4 regions of the Lelliottia sp. EB106-05-01-XG201 genome follow, and region 3 is predicted to be linked to each of the others. Evidence: predicted binding sites of a transcription regulator. Region 3 holds the regulator's gene; each other region holds the start of a gene.
What was found. The regulator PurR, encoded in region 3, represses purine synthesis genes. The targets are predictions, from matches to a motif close to CANGCAAACGTTTGCNTG.
Positions count from the first base shown of each region.

Region 1: a site for PurR is predicted at 1,854-1,871, ahead of pyrC (dihydroorotase). Genes of this name have one in related genera too.
Region 2: a site for PurR is predicted at 2,328-2,345, ahead of aroL (shikimate kinase AroL). Genes of this name have one in related genera too.
Region 4: a site for PurR is predicted at 1,900-1,917, ahead of gcvT (glycine cleavage system aminomethyltransferase GcvT). Genes of this name have one in related genera too.

Region 1 covers NZ_JBYTDV010000001.1:2,925,819-2,930,030, reverse strand. The annotation lists gene bssS (biofilm formation regulator BssS) at 1-150, opposite strand, end outside; gene dinI (DNA damage-inducible protein I) at 422-667, opposite strand; gene pyrC (dihydroorotase) at 742-1,788, opposite strand; gene AC3WS9_RS13770 (lipoprotein) at 1,929-2,489, opposite strand; gene mdtH (multidrug efflux MFS transporter MdtH) at 2,617-3,825, opposite strand; gene rimJ (ribosomal protein S5-alanine N-acetyltransferase) at 4,115-4,212, shown strand, end outside.
Region 2 covers NZ_JBYTDV010000001.1:3,623,962-3,628,173, forward strand. The annotation lists gene rdgC (recombination-associated protein RdgC) at 1-134, shown strand, start outside; gene ppnP (pyrimidine/purine nucleoside phosphorylase) at 183-470, opposite strand; gene AC3WS9_RS17000 (AroM family protein) at 542-1,219, opposite strand; gene yaiA (protein YaiA) at 1,458-1,649, opposite strand; gene aroL (shikimate kinase AroL) at 1,695-2,219, opposite strand; gene AC3WS9_RS17015 (YaiI/YqxD family protein) at 2,490-2,948, opposite strand; gene proC (pyrroline-5-carboxylate reductase) at 3,046-3,855, shown strand; gene adrA (diguanylate cyclase AdrA) at 3,872-4,212, opposite strand, start outside.
Region 3 covers NZ_JBYTDV010000001.1:2,642,935-2,647,146, forward strand. The annotation lists gene AC3WS9_RS12445 (MFS transporter) at 1-544, opposite strand, end outside; gene cydH (cytochrome bd-I oxidase subunit CydH) at 714-803, opposite strand; gene purR (HTH-type transcriptional repressor PurR) at 1,100-2,125, shown strand; gene punR (DNA-binding transcriptional activator PunR) at 2,144-3,055, opposite strand; gene punC (purine nucleoside transporter PunC) at 3,171-4,212, shown strand, end outside.
Region 4 covers NZ_JBYTDV010000001.1:883,977-888,188, forward strand. The annotation lists gene ubiH (2-octaprenyl-6-methoxyphenyl hydroxylase) at 1-350, shown strand, start outside; gene ubiI (FAD-dependent 2-octaprenylphenol hydroxylase) at 362-1,564, shown strand; gene gcvT (glycine cleavage system aminomethyltransferase GcvT) at 2,012-3,106, shown strand; gene gcvH (glycine cleavage system protein GcvH) at 3,130-3,519, shown strand; gene gcvP (aminomethyl-transferring glycine dehydrogenase) at 3,647-4,212, shown strand, end outside.

The sequences.
Region 1 (4,212 bases), 280 kb from region 3:
CAGTGTCTGACCAACTTCCGCTTCTTCACGGCTAGGCTGATTCGGGGTCTGGTAGTGCAAACGCAGCATCAGTGCATCGTAGCTGTCTACGGTACTGATATCCCATCCGACAAGAGGATGGGTCTGGATGACTTCATTATTCTTTTCCATCATAACCCCCGTAATACGTGTTAGAAGACAACGACTGTGAGGTTCAATGCGTGTTTTTCTGAAGCAACTTCAGTATATCAATAAATAAGGGATATGCAGGGGAAAATAAACAGGCAGCAACACATTTTTCTGCTTTTTAGGATTGTTTGAACAATAAAACGCCATCTTATTCACGTTTTTTTAAGAAGATACGCAATTAATTTGAACTTATTTTAAAAGCATAAAAAAAGCCGGGGCGACCCGGCAAAAAAAGACAATGAGGGAGAAATAATTATTCGGTGATGAACCAGTCGTCGGCGCTTTCCCAGGTTTCCTGCAGGATTTCGCTGATGCGATCTTTATCATCTTTCGCCCCGCCGAGAACGGAGAGATTGTTGGCAGTGGCGTAACGCACGGTGACGTTCCCGTTTTGATCGGGGAAAGTCTCGTTGATGCGACGGGAGAGTTCTCCGGCCAGCGCATCCAGCGCGCCAGCAGGCAAAGCGGTGGTTTTGGCGATAGTGACTTCAATACGCATAATGGCCCCCTGTGTAATATACTGTGTATTTATACAGGCATCATGTCGAACTTACAACAGGGGGCGACAAAAAATTACTGTTTAACCGTCCAGTTAACGGTTTCACCGGCCAGGAACGGGATCAGGGTGTCGTCCGTCAGGGCGATAGAATCGACGACCTGGCTCTCTTTGCGCTCCAGTTCGATAAAGCTTTCATTCACCGGCAGACCGTAGAAGCGTGGGCCATTGAGTGAGCAGAAGGCTTCGAAGTGCTCCAGCGCACCCATCTCTTCAAACACCGTGGCGTAGCTGGCGAGCGCGGTTGGGGCGTTGAAACAGCCTGCGCAGCCGCAGCTGGCCTCTTTGCGGTGACGCGCATGCGGGGCCGAGTCGGTTCCGAGGAAGGCGCGGGTAAAGCCGCTGGCGACCAGTTCACGCAGCGCCTGCTGGTGGATATTGCGCTTGAGGATCGGCAGGCAGTACAGGTGAGGGCGCACGCCGCCGACCAGCATGTGGTTGCGGTTGAACATCAGATGCTGGGGGGTAATGGTCGCGGCGAGCAGCTCGTTGCCGTCGCGCACGTACTCTGCGGCATCTTTAGTGGTGATGTGCTCGAACACCACTTTCAGCCCCTGCAGACGCTGGCGCAGCGGCTCCATGACGGTCTCAATGAAACGCGCTTCGCGGTCAAAAATATCAATGTCCGGGTGTGTCACTTCGCCGTGGATCAGCAGCGGCATACCCAGTTTTTCCATGCGTTCCAGCACTGGCATAATTGCATCGGTGCTGGTGACGCCGTGGCTGGAGTTGGTGGTGGCGTTGGCCGGATAGAGTTTGGCAGCGGTAAACACGCCTTCGTTAAAGCCGCGTTCGACCTCGTTCGGATCGAGGGAGTCGGTCAGATAGCAGGTCATCAGCGGAGTAAAATCATGGCCTGCCGGAACGGCGTCGAGAATGCGCTGACGATAGGCAATCGCGGCATCCACTGTGGTGACTGGCGGAACCAGGTTAGGCATGACAATCGCGCGGCCATAGATTTCGCTGGTGTAAGGGACAACGGTTTTCAGCATGTCGCCATCGCGCAGATGGATATGCCAGTCGTCAGGGCGGCGGATTTTCAGAACCTGGGGATGTGCAGTCATTGATATGCTCCGGCTTATCAGGAATCAGTCATAAGGATGGCTGTTTTTGCCGGACACAAATCATAGGCGGAAACGTTTTCGTTTGCACTCATTTCCGTTAAATAGGTGTGTAAAAAAGGGCGCCAGTGGCGCCCTCAGGGTTAATCCGTAAACGGAATAATAATTTCACCCGGTTTCACTTCGATACCTTTGGCATATTTCTTCGCCAGAGCCTCGCCTTTGCTTCGGTCTTCGCTCAGCACATACGCCGGCTGCTGATTGAAATAGTTCCGCAGGGACTGGTTCAGATACGGCATCAGCGTTTGCAGCACCGGTTTCATTTTCTCCGGCGTCACTTCCGCGTCGACGATCTCCATCTCCTGCAGGTAGATCGCGCCTTTCTCTTTGTTGAACACCGGCAGCGCTTTCAGCTTCAGTTTGATGTTCGCTTTCTGGCTACCGAACAGGGAGTTCATATCCAGTTTGGCATCGCCGGAGAGGGTGACTTTGTTCGGCTCCTCGCGGCCAATCTGGCTGACGAGGTGGTTCAGTACGATATGGGCATCGGCAACGCCGGGCACGCCGATATCCTTCGAAAAGTTATTGTGTTTTTCCAGCGCCTGGTTGATTTCCTGCTCACTGACGCTGTAGTGCGTAAGCTGGTTACAACCGACCAGCAGGCCGCTGACAACGAACGCAGCAGCAATAACGATCTTTTTCATGGGGTTCCTCAACATGATGTCGGCGCTTCTGTCCTGACGCCTCAGTATGTCAGGGGGGTATACCAGTTACCAGCAGAAAAACCTGATAATCAGGGGGGAAAGAGTCCCATTCGCCCGAAATGTCTCTTTATGCGCCCGGCTCCAGCATCCCGCTGGTGCTGCGTTTCGGGCTGAACTGCCACCACAGGGCGATGAGGGTGATAAAGCCCACCACGCCGAGCATCATCCACGGCAGTTCGGGCTGATTCAGCGCTTTGCCCGCATCAAACAGCCAGCCGCCACCGGCGTATCCCAGCGCGCCGCCAAAGGCCAGACCCAGACGGCTAAAGCCCATATAGCTGCCGCGAGCGCGCGGATCGGCAAGCCCGGCGCTGAGGGTTTCGCGCGCCGGTTCAGCGATGATCGACCCAATATAGAAGGTGCAGATCAGGATGAAGAGCTGCTGCAGGGTGCCGACTAATCCGATCGGCATCATGCTCAGGGTCATCAGCAGCAGGCCCGCCATCAGACGATGTTCCAGACGAAAACGTTTTTCGCTCCAGCGCGCGATAGGGTAGAGCAGCGTCAGCGACAGACAGGCTTCAATGGCGTACATCCATTTGACGGCCGCAGGGGATCCTGCGATGTCGTTGACCATAATCGGCAGCATCAGCATGACCTGCACCGCCAGCATGTAATACCCGGTCAGCGTCAGGACGTAGGTGACGAAGCGTTTATCGGCCAGCACGCGACCCAGACCTTCGCGGACGGGGGCTTTCACCGTCGAGAGTTTCCAGGCCGGCAGCAGCCAGGCGTTAAACCCGGCGCACAGAATAAACAGGACCGCGCCGGTAGCGCACACCAGGCGGAAGTCGTATTGCAGCAGCCAGCTGCCGAGCAGCGCGCCGACGACCGCCCCAGCGCTGTCCTGCATCATCAGCAGGGAGAAAAAACGACCGCGATGCTGCGGGCGAATCAGTTTGACGACCAGCGCGGTGCGCGGCGGGTCAAACAGCGTGCCGCCAATCCCGGAGAGGAAGCAGGAGAACCACAGAAGCCACGGGTCGTGCGCAATGCCCATGGTGGCAAAGCCTGCCGCGCGCAGCAGCATGCCGGTGACAATCATCGGTTTTGCGCCAAAGCGGTCGGCAATCGCCCCACCAAACACGCCCAGCCCCTGCTGAACAAACTGACGCAACCCTAACGCAATGCCGACCATTAATGCCGCCCAGCCCATTTGATCGACAAAGCGAATGGAGATCAGGGGGAATACGACAAAAAAGCCGAGCACGACCAGCATGTTATCGACCAACAGGAAATATTTACCCAGGCTCCGGGCCTGTGATACGCGGGACATCTTCCCTCCAGAGGGGAAATACACATCACCTTTCGGGCTGCCCAAAAGGGAGCCTGAAGGCTTAGGTGTATATAAAGGTGAGCACGCTAATATTCTGCGGGGTTAGCGTCTGTTTTCCCACCCATCCAGCGACAATATTTTTTTATCAAAAGAGTGGTTTGATTCAGCTTTTTAATCGAATTTTGTGAATTCTGTGAAAAAGGGTATGTCACTGTTTTCACAGAAAGCACCGGCGCAGGTATAGTAAAGCTAACAGCTAGAGCAGAAGTGACGGGAAGGAGTGGTATCGATGTTTGGCTATCGCAGTAATGTGCCAAAAGTGCGCCTGACAACAGACAGACTGGTCGTTCGTCTGGTGCATGAGCGTGATGCCTGGCGTCTGGCGGA
Region 2 (4,212 bases), 980 kb from region 3:
GCGATCAGAACGAAGATATCGATCGCGAAGATTTTGCCCAGCGTTTTGACGCGGACTTTATCCTGATGACGGGTGAACTGGCGGCGTTGATTCAGAATCTGGTGGAAGGTTTAGGCGGCGAAGCGCAGCGCTAAACCGTGAAGAAAAAGGCCGGGTGAGCGTTAACGCTACCCGGCCTTTTTTTATTTCAGATAACGACACAGATAAGAAGTCGGCTCGGCAACCTGCAGGTTAAATTCGCTGTGGCCAGGGACGTTGAAAACTTCTCCAGCAGAGTACACCTTCCACTCGGTTTCGCCAGGCAACAGCACGTTCAGCGCGCCACTGACGACCGTCATCTCTTCAGCCTCTGCGGTACCAAAGGTGTATTCCCCTTCAGCCATCACGCCGACACTGGCACGGCCAGTACTGCTGCTGGTAAAACCAATGGATTTCACTTTACCGGAAAAGTATTCGTTACTTTGAAGCATGAACTGGCCCTTATGTCTTTGGATAAAAATCCACTATAGGGGCCAGCCTCCGTGCCTGTCACGCAAAATCATCAGGCCAGTAATTCAGACGCCAGGCGCGTGACCAGTACGTTTGAGAGCAGCACCGGCACATCGAGCGCTTTTTGCAGGAGATCGCGGTGATGCTGGTGAAAACCGAGGCAATCCAGCATCAAGACGTCCGCGCCCTGCTCCAGCAGTTCACGCCCCGCTGAAATCAGTTTGGCTTCGCTGTCCCAAATCGGATTCGCCAGCGCAAACAGCGGCGTGCGTTGCAGAACTTTCCATTTGGCGATCTGATTAGCGAGAAGTTCTTCAATCGGCACAATCACCCCGACCTGATGCCCGTCCACAATCGAGGCCACCAGCGGAGGAATGATTCGCATCGGTTCAAGGAGGATAGAATTTCGTGCCATAAGACCGGAAATCGGAGCGGTGCTCATCAACAGGATCACGTCGTATCCCTGGTTATCGAGCACTTCAATGACACCCTGTAATGCACGTTCGATTTTGTGATGTGAAACGTGCGCTAGTTTACCGTCGCTTAACAATGTCGGCAGCGTCACCTCATCGGCGACGGGTGCGTAGTCTTCCATGACCTCTTCCCGACTCATCTTGCCCAGCAGGCTCAGATGGGTGATTTGTTGTTCAGAGACATGCTCCGTCAGGAGCGGTAAAACTTCGCTGACAGGGACCACTCCGATGGTGAGGATCGCCAATGTTGCCTTCATCTTTTTCGCCTTTCTTCACTACCACTGCGATAATACAGGCACAAGCTCAATACGCTGCGCGGTTCTTGTTTCAGCTTAAACAGGACAAAAGCGTAGCAGCATATCTCCACACCGAAATGTAAAGATCGAACGCCCGTTCTGAATCCCACTGTAATAACTAAATATTAACCCTCACTTAACATTATCGTTGAGTTAAAAGTGTGATTCAGACACGGTTATGGTGGATTTCAGATTTGTATCAGGACTTATCGGGATCTTCGTAGCGGCGTTTGGCATCCAGGGCTTCCTGCTCGCTTTCGTGTTCGCTGATCAGGGAGTCGGGTTTGGGATGATCCGCACGCAATTGATACCAGGTCACGGTTTGGGTACCGGTGCCTTTTTCAACAGTGACAATGCGTGCTTCGCGTGGGTATGGCGGTCTGGTTGGCATAGTTCATCCTTTTTACGAGGGCTAAACTATGAGTATAGACGCCAGTTAGCTGGCGCAAGCCAGACGCAGGGCGGTAACAATCTGATTTACGACCTGTTCCGGCGAGAGCGAAGCGCCGATCACGTGGTGCGCCGCTTCGCGGTACAGAGCGTCGCGCTCGGCGAGAATTTCGCTCACCTCTTCGCTGATGGGCTTTCCGGTGAGTGTCGGGCGCTGACCCTCTTCCGGGAAGGCTTCCAGGCGCTCTACCAGCGTAGAAACTGGCGCGCACAGGTAAATCACAATCCCTTTCTCGCGCATAAACTGGCGATTACGCTCTGCAAGAATAATTCCGCCGCCGGTGGCGACAATGGTCGAAGGCGCGGTGACAGCTTCCAGAGTTTCAGACTCACGCGTGCGGAAACTCTCCCAGCCTTCTTTTTCGACGATCTCCGCGATGGTCTGACGAGCGTGCGTTTGCAGCCAGTGATCGGTATCGACAAACTGGCTGTCACTCACGCGCGCCAGTTCGAGGCCTACGGTTGTTTTTCCGCAGCCACGGGGGCCAACTAAAAAGATGGGTTGGGTCATAGCCTGGTGTTCCCCTTGATACCGCGAGGTTGCGGCGTGTGATGTCAAAAAACGAGCAATAATACCATTAAACTAGTACGCAAGGTAACTGTAAAAATTGGATTACAACAAGAATATGTTTGCATGACAGAGAGCGTGATGAGTGAGTTTAGCGCGCAGTCTCTGTAAAGAAATCATTGCATAAGCGGGTGCGTCAACTTTACTGCAAAGCATCAGGCGATGACAACCCTGCGGTTGCCACACTATACCATAAATCAGCAATGCTTATCATTACGCGTTGCGGCGCTTCACTTCCAGCAGCCACTTATCCAGCTCAGCGGCGAACTGCTGGCGGTCACGTTGCGATAGCGAATCCGGCCCGCCGGTCTGCACACCGCTCGCGCGCAGGGTATCCATAAAATCGCGCATCGTCAGTTTTTGGCGGATCGTGGAGGGCGAGTAACGTTCACCGCGCGGATTCAGCGCCGCTGCGCCTTTCTCCAGCACTTCTGCTGCGAGAGGAATATCGGCGGTGATCACCAAATCTTCAGGGCTGCACAGGCGCACAATTTCGTTATCCGCCACGTCGAACCCGGCCGGAACGCGCATTGAACGAATAAATTTCGACGGCGGAATGCGCAAATTCTGGTTTGCAACCAGCGTCAACGGCATCTGCACACGCTCGGCCGCGCGGAATAAAATCTCTTTAATGACATTCGGACACGCATCCGCATCCACCCAAATCGCCATAGTTTCTCCCCTGGATGACATTGGTGGCTATTGTCGCCTGCTTTTCGTTGTTAAGCTATAAATCAGAACTCACAACGCATCATAACGGAGAGACGTGATGGACAAAAAAATCGGTTTTATCGGCTGCGGCAATATGGGAAAAGCCATTCTCGGCGGTCTGATCGCCAGCGGCCAGGTGTTGCCAGGGCAGATTTGGGTCTACACCCCGTCACCGGATAAAGTCGCCGCGCTGCGTGATGAATACGGAATTAACGCTGCCGAAAGCGCGCAGGAAGTTGCCCAGATTGCGGATATCGTCTTTGGTGCCGTCAAACCTAACATCATGATCAAGGTTCTGAGCGACATCACCTCCAGCCTGAACAAAGAGACCCTGGTGGTCTCCATCGCCGCGGGCGTGACCCTCGATCAGCTCGCGCGCGCCCTCGGCCACGATCGCAAAATTGTCCGCGCCATGCCAAACACCCCGTCGCTGGTCAATGCGGGGATGACTTCCGTCACGCCGAACGCGCTGGTGACACCGGAGGACGTGGCCGACGTGCTGAACATTTTCCGCTGCTTTGGCGAAGCCGAAGTGATTGCCGAAGCGATGATTCATCCGGTGGTGGGCGTCAGCGGCTCTGCGCCCGCGTATGTCTTCATGTTTATCGAAGCGATGGCCGATGCCGCGGTGCTCGGCGGAATGCCGCGCGCGCAGGCCTATAAATTTGCCGCCCAGGCGGTGATGGGCTCCGCGAAAATGGTGCTGGAAACGGGCAAACATCCGGGCGAACTGAAAGATATGGTCTGTTCACCGGGCGGCACCACCATCGAAGCCGTGCGCGTTCTGGAAGAGCGTGGATTCCGCTCGGCGGTGATTGAAGCGATGAACAAGTGCATGAAAAAATCAGAGCAACTCAGTAAGTCCTGATGAAGCGCGCCGGGCGTCAGGCCGCCACTTCGGTGCGGTTGCGTCCGGCATTTTTCGCTTTGTACAACGCCACATCCGCCGCTTTTAACCACTCCCGATAGTGACAAAACTCTTCCGTCAGAGGGGCCACCCCGACGCTGATCCGCAGTCGCACCTGCGGCGCGCAGGGCAGCGTTAAGACCGCCAGCCGCTCATGCACACGAGACATCGCCGCGATGGCACTTTCCGCTGGCGTGCCGCTCATGATCACCGCAAACTCATCTCCGCCGAAGCGCCCAATCATATCCCCGGCGCGCAGGGTCAACTGCAGCTGTCGCGTGACGGCGATAATCGCCTCGTCGCCCACGTCGTGGCCCC
Region 3 (4,212 bases):
TCGGCAGGGAGAAGAACAGCGCGATCATCGCCACCACGCCCAGCCCGGCGGTCGCCAGGAACGACATTCGCCAGCCAATCACTTCCCCGAGCCAGGTCGCCGCCGGAACGCCGCCAATGTTGGCGATGGTCAGGCCCATAAACATCGTCGCCACCGCGCTCGCCTGTTTATGTTTTGGCACCACGCTCGCGGCCACCACTGAGCCTAAGCCAAAGAACGCGCCATGGTTCAGGCTGGTCAGAATGCGCGACAGCAGCAGCGTCGTGTAATCCGGCGCAATCGCCGACAGCACGTTGCCGAGGGTAAAAATCGCCATCAGGAAGATCAGCGCATTGCGGCGGGCGCGATGGGAGAGCAATAGCGTCATGAGCGGCGCACCGATCATCACACCAATTGCATAGGCGCTGATGAGCATCCCCGCCGCTGGAATGGAGACGTCCACGCCTTTAGCAATGACGGGCAGCAGCCCCATCGGGGAAAACTCGGTGGTGCCGATGCCAAAAGCGCCAATCGCCAGGGCCAGCAGGGGAAAATTGATTTTCATTGTTAACTCCGGATGCCGTGTCGTCGTCATCGCGCGACACGGGACTAAGATGGCAAAAGCATGACATCAATCACAAAAAATGAGAAGTTAACAAATTAGCAAAAGATTTTTGCAGGATGGGTAACAATCAGGGAGAGGAGACGAGGGAGAGAACTCTCCCTCGCTTAAATCAGTGCAGGGCTGCGGTCAGACCTGCTGCAACAATCAAAGCCAGCACAATAACGGTCGTGGTCAGCGAAAACTTCAGATCGGTACTCATCAATTTTTCTCCTTTTAATCACCTTACGAAAAGTGAGCTTGCTCATTTTTACACAGTTTACCCCAAAAATCTTCCTGGATTTAGACTGATAACCGTTTTTGCTCTTCCCCTTTTCATCAAGATAAGACAAAATTCCACGCTAAATTTATAAGCGTACCGGCCACTGACCCCCTCCTGACGTTCTGAGTCGTTTTCCCGGCGTATCGCAATTCACATTGCGAGATAAGGGTGAGAGAAGGCAAACGTTTACCTTTAAGTATTTCAGGAGTTTAAGATATGGTCTGGAGTGACATGTAATGGCAACAATTAAAGATGTGGCGAAACGCGCAAACGTTTCCACTACAACCGTATCACATGTAATTAACAAAACGCGTTTTGTTGCGGAAGAGACGCGCAACGCCGTATGGGCTGCCATCAAAGAGCTGCACTACTCCCCGAGTGCCGTGGCGCGCAGCCTGAAAGTGAACCACACCAAATCGATCGGCCTGCTGGCGACCAGCAGCGAAGCCGCCTATTTCGCGGAGATCATCGAAGCCGTTGAGAAAAACTGCTTCCAGAAGGGCTACACCCTGATCCTTGGCAACGCCTGGAACAGCCAGGAAAAGCAGCGCGCTTACCTGTCGATGATGGCGCAAAAGCGCGTCGATGGCCTGCTGGTGATGTGTTCTGAATACCCGGAATCCGTGCTCTCCATGCTGGAAGAGTACCGTCACATCCCGATGGTGGTGATGGACTGGGGCGATACCCGCGCCGATTTCACCGACTCCGTGAACGACAACGCCTTCGAAGGCGGCTACATGGCGGGCCGTTACCTGATTGAACGCGGCCACCGCGAAATCGGCGTGATCCCGGGTCCGCTGGAGCGCAACACCGGCGCAGGCCGTCTGGCTGGTTTCATGAAAGCGATGGAAGAAGCGCTGATCACGGTGCCGGAAAACTGGATCGTGCAGGGCGACTTCGAGCCGGAGTCCGGCTATCGCGCGATGCAGCAGATTGTCTCCCAGTCACATCGCCCGACCGCGGTCTTTATCGGCGGCGATATTATGGCGATGGGCGCGCTTTGCGCAGCCGACGAACTCGGTTTGCGCGTCCCGCAGGACATTTCTGTGATCGGGTACGATAACGTGCGCAACGCCCGCTACTTCACCCCGGCGCTGACGACCATTCACCAGCCGAAAGACTCGCTGGGTGAAACGGCCTTCAACATGCTGATGGACCGCATCGTCAGCAAACGCGAAGAGTCGCAGTCGATTGAAGTCCACCCGCGCCTGATTGAGCGCCGCTCCGTCGCCGACGGTCCGTTCCGCGACTACCGCCGTTAATCACCTCTGAGGGGCCGGTTATTCCGGCTCCTTCAGCCACTCTCTGTTCAGCGTTTCGCTATCCCCCAGATACTCCAGCAGCCACGCCAGGGCCGGTGACATATCGTTTTGCTGCCAGGTCAGGCAACAGGCCGCATCCGGGAACGGGTTTTCCAGCGTTAAGGCCACCCACTCACCGCGATCGATACGCGGACGCGCGAAATGCACCGGCACCATCCCGACGCACAGCCCTGCGGAAAGACAGGTCGCCGAGGTTTCCCAGTCAGGGGCCACCACCCGCCGCTGGTTATCCAGCAGCCAGGTGATGCGTTTTGGCAGCGATCGGGACGTATCTTCCAGCACCAGCGACGGCCAGTTGCGCAACGTGTCATCGCTCAACGGGCCTTCAATAGCGGCGAGGGGATGATCGCGCGCCACGACGCAGGTCCAGCTCAGGGCTCCCATATCGCGAAAGGCATAACGTCCGCCCACCGGGATCGCCTGCGTGGCACCGATCGCCATCTCCACCCTGCCGTCAGAGAGCGCATCCCACACGCCGTTGAACACCTCCTGGGACACGCGCAGCTCCACGTCCGAGAAGTGGCGGTAAAAATCGACCACCATCTGGCGGGTGCGTTCCGGTTTGACGATGTTATCCACCGCAATGGCGAGATGGCCGCGCCAGCCGTTGGCAATCTGCTGACACTGCTCGCGGGTGATCATCATTTTTTTGATAACAGATCGCCCTTCTTTCAAAAACCAGACGCCCGCAGGCGTCAGGACGACGTCGCGGTGGCGGCGCTCAAACAGCGGAACCGCCAGCCACTCTTCAAGCTGACGCACGGTATAGCTTACCGCAGACGGAACGCGGTGCAGTTCCTGGGCCGCGCCGCTAAAGCTGCCGTTGCGCGCAACCGCATCAACCACTTCTAAGGAATATTCAGACCACATTTTTTGCCTGCAAAATTTTTGAATGCAACCACCAAATATTAGCGTTTCACAAGGCAGTTTGCACTCCCTACACTCTGCGCCAGTGAATACCCGCCCTCTTTAGGAAATAAAAACAATGCAACCCAACAAAGGATTCCTGGTCTGGCTCGGCGGCTTAAGCGTGCTGGGCTTCCTGGCCACCGACATGTACCTGCCCGCGTTTGCCGCGATGCAGGCGGATTTACAGACCCCAGCCGCCGCCATCAGCGCCAGCCTGAGCCTGTTCCTCGCCGGTTTTGCCTTCGCGCAGCTGCTGTGGGGGCCGCTCTCCGACCGCTACGGTCGTAAACCGATTTTACTCTTAGGTCTGGCGATTTTTGCCGTCGGCTGTCTGGGCATGCTCTGGGTGCGCGATGCGACCTGGCTTCTGGTACTGCGTTTTATCCAGGCATTCGGCGTGTGTGCCGCGGCGGTGACCTGGCAGGCGCTGGTCACGGACTACTATCCCGCTTCACGCGTGAACCGCATTTTTGCCACCATCATGCCGCTGGTCGGTCTTTCTCCGGCCCTGGCCCCGCTGCTCGGCAGCTGGATCCTGGTGCATTTTGACTGGCAGGCAATCTTCGCCACCCTGTTTATCATCACCCTGGTGCTGATGTTACCGGCCTTCGCGCTGAAACCGGCGCCAGCCAAACCGGCTGAAACGACGGATAATCGCGTCACCTTCCTCTCCCTGCTGCGCTCCCGCGCCTATCGCGGCAACGTGCTGGTCTACGCCGCCTGTTCCGCCAGCTTCTTTGCGTGGCTGACCGGTTCGCCGTTTATTCTGCACGATATGGGCTACAGCCCGGCGGTGATTGGTCTGAGCTATGTCCCGCAAACCATCGCCTTCCTGGTCGGCGGTTATGGCTGCCGCGCGGCGCTGCAAAAATGGCAGGGACAGCAGATGCTGCCGTGGCTGCTGGTGCTCTTCGCGGTGAGTGTGATTGGGACCTGGGCCGTTGGCTTTATTCCAGACGTCGGGCTGACGGAGATTCTGATCCCGTTCTGTGTGATGGCCGTGGCGAACGGTGCGATCTATCCTATCGTGGTGGCGCAGGCGCTGCGTCCGTTCCCGCATGCGACGGGGCGTGCAGCGGCGCTGCAAAACACGCTGCAGCTGGGTCTGTGCTTCCTGG
Region 4 (4,212 bases), 1.8 Mb from region 3:
TTTCTCATCGCGTGGCGTTAGTCGGGAATGCGGCGCAGACGCTGCATCCGATTGCCGGGCAAGGATTTAATTTAGGTTTGCGCGATGTCATGAGCCTGGCCGAGACGCTGGCGCAGGCCTGGCAGGACAGCGAAGATTGCGGCGCGTATTCCGTGCTTTGTCAGTATCAGAAACGTCGTCAGGCAGATAAAGAGGCCACCATCGGCGTGACCGATGGGCTGGTGCATCTTTTCGCGAATCGCTGGGCACCACTGGTGGCCGGGCGCAACGCGGGGCTGATGGCGATGGAACTATTCATTCCGGCACGCGACGTGCTGGCGCAGCGAACTCTCGGTTGGGTCGCTCGTTAAGGAGTTACTAAGTGCAGAATGTTGATGTTGCCATTGTTGGCGGCGGAATGGTGGGGCTGGCGCTGGCCTGCGGTTTACAGGGCAGCGGCCTGCGTGTGGCGGTGCTTGAGAATAAACCGCCACAGCCCGTTGCGCAGGACTCAGCGCCAGAGCTGCGCGTGTCGGCCATTAACGCCGCCAGCGAAAAGCTGTTAACGCATCTCGGCGTCTGGTCTGATATCAAGTCGTTTCGCGCCAGCTGCTATCACGGCATGGAAGTGTGGGACAAAGACAGCTTCGGTCATATTGCTTTTGATGACGAAAGCATGGGCTACAGCCATCTGGGCCACATCGTTGAAAATGCGGTGATCCACCACGCCCTGTGGCGCAAAGCGCAGAGCTGTTCCGACGTCACCCTGATGGCTCCCGCCCAGGTGCAACAGATTGCCTGGGGCGAAAACGAAGCTTTCCTGACGCTGCAAAACGGCGACATGCTGACCGCCCGGCTGGTGGTGGGCGCCGATGGTGCCAACTCCTGGCTGCGTAACAAAGCCGATATTCCGCTCACCTTCTGGGATTACCGTCATCATGCGCTGGTGGCGACGATCCGCACCGCAGAGCCGCACGGCGGCGTGGCGCGTCAGATTTTCCACAACGACGGTATTCTGGCGTTTCTGCCGTTAAGCGATCCGCATCTGTGCTCCATCGTCTGGTCGCTGGTGCCGGAGAAAGCGCAGCAGATGGAGGCCGCCACGCCGGACGCGTTTAATCAGGCGCTGTGCATGGCTTTTGATAATCGTCTTGGGCTGTGCACGCTTGAAAGTGAGCGCCAGCTCTTCCCGTTGACCGGCCGCTACGCGCGTCAGTTTGCCTCGCACCGAATGGCGCTGGTCGGCGATGCGGCGCACACCATTCATCCGCTGGCCGGGCAGGGCGTGAATCTGGGCTTTATGGATGCCGCGGAGCTGATTGACGAGCTACGTCGTCTGCATCGCGAAGGCAAAGATATTGGTCAGCACCTCTACCTGCGCCGCTACGAGCGCAGCCGCAAACACAGCGCAGCGATGATGCTGGCGGGGATGCAGGGCTTCCGCGAGCTCTTTGCCGGTAACAATCCGGCGAAAAAACTGCTGCGCGACGTCGGCCTCAAACTGGCGGACACGCTTCCCGGCGTTAAACCGCAACTTCTGCGTCAGGCGATGGGCTTAAACGATCTCCCCGAGTGGCTGCGTTAAGCACAAAACGTTAAATTAGACCCCCATCACACTTTCCTCTCCCGGCCTTTGTGCCGGGATGTTTCCCTCGTTTGAAATATTCTAATTCCACTCCTCTTTTCGCATTAGATTATCTAATGTCGCGTTTTTTTCATGACGGAAAATAGGCGCGTTTTTCCGCAGGAAATATCAGCCTGTGCTCAATTTTGTGAAATTTAAGTTAATTTTATGCGGGTTAAATCGCATTTTGCCAGTGAATAACTCTGTAGGCTTTTCAGCGTTTTTTGGTCATATGCTAATGTGATGACCCGTTTTACCTTATGGTTAATCGCCGGTTTCGGTGGTAACTTCAGGGAAAAGAGAACGTTTGCGTCGACGTCCTGGAGTGATGCCGACGCCGGGTTTCGTGGTGAGAAATTTCGCGCGAAACGCAAGATTGCCCTGCTCTGATCATTCAACGAGGACAAGATGGCTCAACAGACTCCTTTGTACGAACAACACACTTTATGCGGCGCGCGCATGGTCGATTTCCATGGCTGGATGATGCCGCTGCACTACGGCTCGCAGATCGATGAGCACCACGCGGTGCGCACCGATGCCGGGATGTTCGATGTCTCCCATATGACCATCGTCGATTTGCGCGGCAGTCGCACCCGGGAGTTTCTGCGTTATCTGTTGGCGAACGACGTCGCCAAACTCAAGACGCCAGGCAAAGCGCTCTATACCGGGATGCTAAACGCCTCCGGCGGCGTGATTGATGACCTGATCGTCTATTACTTCACTGAAGATTTCTTCCGCCTCGTTGTTAACTCCGCCACCCGCGAAAAAGACCTCTCCTGGATTTCCGAACACGCCGCCAAATTCGCCATCGATATCACCGTTCGCGACGATCTTTCCCTGATCGCCGTGCAGGGGCCGAACGCGCAGGCCAAAGCCGCTTCCCTGTTCAGCGATGAGCAGCGTAAAGCCGTGGAAGGCATGAAGCCGTTCTTCGGCGTGCAGGCAGGCGATCTGTTCATTGCGACCACCGGTTACACCGGGGAAGCGGGCTACGAAATTGCGATGCCGAACGAGAAAGCGGCCGATTTCTGGCGTGCGCTGGTCGAAGCCGGTGTTAAACCTGCCGGTCTGGGCGCGCGCGATACGCTGCGTCTCGAAGCCGGGATGAACCTCTACGGTCAGGAGATGGACGAAGGGATCTCTCCGCTGGCGGCCAATATGGGCTGGACCATCGCATGGGAACCGGCTGACCGTGATTTCATTGGTCGCGAAGCCCTGGAATCGCAGCGCGAGAAAGGCACCGAGCAGCTGGTCGGCCTGGTGATGAAAGAGAAAGGCGTGCTGCGTAACGAACTGCCAGTGCGTTTCACCGATGCCAGCGGCAATCTTCACGAAGGCGTTCTCACCAGCGGGACCTTCTCACCGACGCTGGGCTACAGCATTGCGCTGGCGCGCGTCCCGGCCGGGATTGGCGAGACTGCCGTGGTGCAGATCCGCAACCGCGAAATGCCGGTCAGCGTGACTAAACCGATTTTTGTTCGCGCCGGTAAGCCGGTCGCCTAATCATTTTTATCAGGAGAATTCCAATGAGCAATGTGCCAGCAGAACTGAAATACAGCAAAGAACACGAATGGCTGCGCAAAGAAGCCGACGGCACTTACACGGTAGGCATCACCGAGCACGCGCAAGAGCTGCTGGGTGACATGGTCTTCGTAGACCTGCCGGACGTCGGTGCGACCGTTAGCGCGGGCGACGACTGCGCCGTGGCGGAGTCGGTGAAAGCCGCGTCTGACATCTACGCGCCAGTGGGCGGCGAAATCGTGGCCGTCAACGACGCCCTGAGCGACTCCCCGGAGCTGGTCAACAGCGAGCCGTACACCGGCGGCTGGATCTTCAAAATCAAAGCCAACGACGAAGCAGAAGTTGAAGCTCTGCTGGATGCGACTGCGTACGCCGCACTGTTAGAAGACGAGTAAAGTTGTGCCGGATGGCACTGCGTTTATCCGGCCTACAGAGCAGCGTAGGCCCGGTAAGCGCCAGCGCCACCGGGCAAAAAAGTTCGAGACAAATACGATTCACTGCACGTTTCAGGAACCATCGCTCATGACACAGACTTTAAGCCAGCTTGAAAACCGTGGCGCTTTCATTGAACGTCACATTGGGCCGGATGCTCAGCAACAGCAGGAGATGCTGAAGACAGTTGGCGCGGATTCGTTAAACGCACTGATCGGCCAGATCGTGCCCAAAGACATTCAGCTCGCCACGCCGCCGCAGGTGGGTGATGCGACCACTGAATACGCCGCGCTGGCAGAGCTGAAGGCAATTGCCGGCCTCAACAAGCGCTTTAAGTCTTACATTGGCATGGGCTACACCCCTGTGCAGTTACCGCCGGTGATCCTGCGCAACATGCTGGAAAATCCAGGCTGGTACACCGCCTATACCCCTTATCAGCCAGAAGTCTCTCAGGGACGTCTGGAAGCGCTGCTGAACTTCCAGCAGGTGACGCTGGATCTGACCGGTCTTGATATCGCCTCCGCCTCGCTGCTTGATGAAGCGACCGCCGCCGCCGAAGCGATGGCGATGGCAAAACGCGTCAGCAAACTGAAAAACGCGAACCGCTTCTTCGTCGCTGCTGATATCCATCCGCAGACGCTGGACGTGGTCCGTAC